DNA from 2 places in the Pseudaquabacterium prasiolae genome. Region 2 is predicted to be linked to the other one. Evidence: predicted binding sites of a transcription regulator. Region 2 holds the regulator's gene; the other holds the start of a gene.
The links. The regulator LexA, encoded in region 2, represses DNA repair genes until DNA is damaged. The targets are predictions, from matches to a motif close to ACTGTATNNNNATACAGT.

Region 1 (2,195 bases), 1.2 Mb from region 2:
CGGCCACAGCAAGAGCAGCGGCGCGAGCATCCAGTCGAGGATCTCGCCGAAGAGCGAGCGCTGTTCGCGGGGGGTGTCCATGGTGGTTCGGGGCAGCATAACGCCGCCTGTCGGCACGGCCCCGGCCCGCCTGGCGGCGGCGGCGGCAGCCTCAGTTCGGGATCTTCTCCAGGCAATAGCCCAGCCCGCGCACCGTGGCGATGCGGATCGGCCCCTGCTCGATCTTCTTGCGCAGGCGGTGGATGTAGACCTCGATGGCGTTGTTGCTCACCTCTTCGCCCCATTCGCACAGGCGCTCGACCAGCTGGTCCTTGCTCACCAGCCGGCCGGCGCGCTGCAGCAGCACCTCCAGCAGGCTGAGCTCGCGCGCCGACAGCTCGACCATCTGGTCGCTGATGTAGGCCACGCGGCCGGTGGCATCAAAGGTCAGCGGACCGTGCTTGATGACGTTGGACGCCGCGCCCAGCCCACGCCGCGTGAGTGCGCGCACCCGCGCCTCCAGCTCCTGCAGCGAGAAGGGCTTGGCCATGTAGTCGTCGGCGCCCAGATCGAGGCCCTTGACGCGCTGCTCCACGCTGTCGGCCGCCGTGAGGATCAGCACCGGCACCGACGAACCGCGCCCGCGCAGCTTGCGCAGCACATCGAAGCCATGCATCTTGGGCAGCCCCAGATCCAGGATCAGCAGGTCGAATTCATGGGCCGCCAGCGCCGCATCGGCCTCGCTGCCACTGCCCACCTGGTCCACCGCATAGCCGGTGGCACGCAATGAGCGCAACAATCCGTCAGCCAGCACCTGGTCGTCTTCCGCGATCAGAATCCGCATCTTCGTCTCCCGCTGGTGCCCACCGTGTTCTGCATCGCCCGATCCGCACGATCCCGGCAGGCGACGAATTGATTCTAGGCAGCCCGACACTTGCACAGCCTGACAGCAACCCGGGGCACGGGTTCATCTGGGCTGTGGAAGTTGACAGGCTGTTCAGACATACAGTATCTCGGCTATCATCGGGCCATCTCGACCCGAGGAGAGCCCCACATGGACGCACCCGTGAAAGCACTGAACACCGAAAAAGCCAAGGCCCTGCAGGCCGCGCTTGCCCAGATCGAAAAGCAGTTCGGCAAGGGTTCCATCATGCGGCTGGGCGACGGCGAAGCCGTCGAGGCCCTCGAGGTGGTGTCCACCGGCTCGCTGGGCCTGGACATCGCGCTGGGCGTGGGTGGTCTGCCGCGTGGCCGCGTGGTCGAGATCTACGGCCCCGAGTCCTCGGGCAAGACCACGCTCACGCTGCAGGTGGTGGCCCAGATGCAGAAGCTGGGCGGCACCTGCGCCTTCATCGACGCCGAACATGCGCTCGACACCGCCTATGCGCAAAAGCTCGGCGTCAACCTGCAAGAGCTGCTGATCAGCCAGCCCGACACCGGCGAGCAGGCGCTCGAGATCGTCGATTCGCTGGTGCGCTCGGGCTCGGTTGACCTGGTCATCATCGACTCGGTCGCCGCCCTCACGCCCAAGGCCGAACTCGAAGGCGAGATGGGCGACAGCCTGCCCGGTCTGCAGGCCCGTCTGATGAGCCAGGCGCTGCGCAAGCTCACCGGCACGGTCAAGAAGACCAACACCATGGTCGTCTTCATCAACCAGATCCGCATGAAGATCGGCGTGATGTTCGGCAACCCCGAAACCACCACCGGCGGCAACGCGCTCAAGTTCTACAGCTCGGTGCGCCTGGACATCCGCCGCACCGGCAGCATCAAGCGCGGCGAAGAGGTGATCGGCAGCGAAACCAAGGTCAAGGTCGTCAAGAACAAGGTGGCCCCGCCGTTCAAGACCGCCGAGTTCGACATCCTCTACGGCGAAGGCACCAGCCGCGAGGGCGAGATCATCGACATGGGCGTCGAGGCCAAGATCGTCGACAAGTCCGGCGCCTGGTACGCCTACAACGGCGAGAAGATCGGCCAGGGCAAGGACAACGCCCGCGAGTTCCTGCGCGAGAACCCCGAGATCGCGCTCGAAATCGAGAACCGCGTGCGCGAAGCCCTGGGCGTGCCGCTGCAGCCCGGCCCGGTGGGCGACGGCGAGGCCTGATCCCCGCTCGTTCGCGGCCCGAGCGCCATACCCACGCCACGGCAGCGCGATGGCGCCCCGCCCCGCCTCGCTGAAGGTGCGTGCGCTGCAGTGGCTGGCGCAGCGCGAGCACAGC
Region 2 (2,195 bases):
GCCGGTGCCGGCCAGGTCGCCGCTGAAGCGCTTGTTCAGCAGCAGCAGGCCGAGCTGGTGGCCTTCGGCGCCCTCGGGGCTGCCCTGGGGTGTCATCTGCACCTCGAAGCTGCCAGTGGCAAGGCGGGTTTCGGCCATGAGGCGGGCTCCGGTCAACAACAAGGGGCAGGCCAGCGCCAGGGCCGCCAGCGTGCGTGGGGTGAGGGCGCTGCGCGCTGGGCGCGCCGCGCGTGCAGGGCTGATCACAGGCTGCCGTAGAGCCGCTTGCGCTCGGCCGTGTAGGCCCACCACGGCGCGGGCGCCGCGCCGCGCATGAAATCGGTGGCGGCCATGAAGGTGTCGAGCACGCAGGGGTCTTGCCGCTTGCCGCTCAGCGAACACAGCGCCTGATAGAGCGAGAAGGCGTCGCGCTGGGCCAGATCGGCCGGCCGGGCAATGCCCAGCAGGCGCAGGTCGGCGGCCATGCTGGGGCCGATGTTGGGCAATTGCTCGAGCGCCAGGCACTCGGCCGCGCTGCCGGCCTTGGGCGCCCTCACCCGCGAGCGCTGGCCGTGGCGCGGGCTGCTGCGCGCTGCAGCCGCCCCGGGCTGGGAGACGAGGGCGCCAGCCATGGCTACATCAGCATGGTGTTGCGGATCAGGCCCACGGCCACGCCCTCGAGTGCAAAACCGTCGCCTTCGCCAACATGGATCACCGGGTAGTCGGGGTTCTCGGGCAGCAGTTCGATGCCCTGGCGGGTGCGGTGCAGGCGCTTGACGGTGACGTCGTCGCCCAGGCGGGCCACGACGATCTGGCCGTTCTTGGCCTCGCTGGCCTTTTGCACGGCCAGCAGGTCGCCGTCGAGGATGCCGGCGTCGCGCATGCTCATGCCGCGCACGCGCAGCAGGTAGTCGGGCTTGCGCGGGAACATCGAGGCTTCGACCACATAGCTCTGGTCAATGTGCTCCTGCGCCAGGATCGGGCTGCCGGCGGCCACGCGGCCCACCAGCGGCAGCGTGAGCTGGGCCAGGCTGGGCAAGGGCAGCGAGAATTGGCGACCGCGCGACTCGTTCACGGCGCGCAGGGTTTCAGAGCGCAGGCGGATGCCGCGCGAGGTGCCGCTGACCAGCTCGATCACGCCCTTGCGGGCCAGGGCCTGCAGATGCTCTTCAGCCGCGTTGGCCGACTTGAAGCCCAGCTCGGCGGCGATCTCGGCGCGGGTGGGCGGCGAGCCGGTGCGCTCGATCGTGCCTTGCACCAGATCGAGGATCTGCTGCTGGCGCGGGGTGAGCTTGGGGCCATCGGGCATGTAGGGCAGATCGGGCATGCGCGCTCCTGAGTTTCCATCCAGTGACTGTATTTTCATCCAGATGAGGGCCTGATGCCAAGTATTTCTCTCGCCGAACGCAGCACGCCCGCCACGGTGGTGATCCTGGGCACCGGCGGCACCATCGCCGGCACCTCGGCCCGCCCGGGCGACAACGTGGGCTACACCGCAGCGCAGCGCAGCGTGCAGGATCTGCTGGCGGCCGTGCCCGCACTGGCGGCACCCGGCGCGCCGGGCATCGAGGCCGAGCAACTGGCCCAGCTCGACAGCAAGGACATGGACCACGCCACCTGGCTGGCCTTGGCGCAGCGCGTGCAGCAGCTGCTGGCGCGGCCGGAGGTGAGCGGCGTGGTCATCACCCACGGCACCGACACGCTGGAAGAAACCGCCTGGTGGCTGCACAGCGTGCTGGCAGCGCCCAAGCCGGTGGTGCTGGTTGCCGCCATGCGCCCGGCCACCGCGCTGGCCGCCGACGGGCCGCAGAACCTGCTGGACGCGGTGACCGTGGCCGCCACGCCGGGCGTGGCCGGTGTGCTGGCGGTGCTGGCCGGCCAGGTGTTCGGCGCGACGGGGCTGCGCAAGGCCCATACCTACCGCACCCAGGCCTTCACGGCCGGCGATGGCGGGCCGATCGCCGTGCTGGAGGAGGGGCAGCTGCGCCAGTTTCGCGCCTGGCCGCAAGGCCCGGGCCGTGCGCTGGACCGCCTGCCGGCCAGGCCGCAGGACTGGCCGTGGGTGGAGATCGTCAGCAGCCACGCCGGTGCGCGCGGCGATGGCGTGCGCGCGCTGCTGGCGGCCGGCGTGCGCGGCCTGGTGGTGGCCAGCACCGGCAACGGCACGGTGCACCGCGAGCTGGAGGCGGCGCTGGCCAGCGCCCAGGCCGCCGGCG

Region 1: recA (recombinase RecA) is a predicted target of LexA. The motif match lies at 972-989, and genes of this name have one in related genera.

What each region holds. Positions count from the first base shown of each region.
Region 1 covers NZ_JAOCQD020000001.1:451,611-453,805, reverse strand. Annotated here, with positions in the region: gene N4G63_RS01835 (sensor histidine kinase) at 1-81, opposite strand, end outside; gene N4G63_RS01830 (response regulator) at 152-823, opposite strand; gene recA (recombinase RecA) at 1,034-2,080, shown strand; gene N4G63_RS01820 (regulatory protein RecX) at 2,130-2,195, shown strand, end outside.
Region 2 covers NZ_JAOCQD020000001.1:1,609,432-1,611,626, reverse strand. Annotated here, with positions in the region: gene N4G63_RS06845 (DUF3224 domain-containing protein) at 1-138, opposite strand, end outside; gene N4G63_RS06840 (helix-hairpin-helix domain-containing protein) at 243-611, opposite strand; gene lexA (transcriptional repressor LexA) at 614-1,288, opposite strand; gene N4G63_RS06830 (asparaginase) at 1,361-2,195, shown strand, end outside.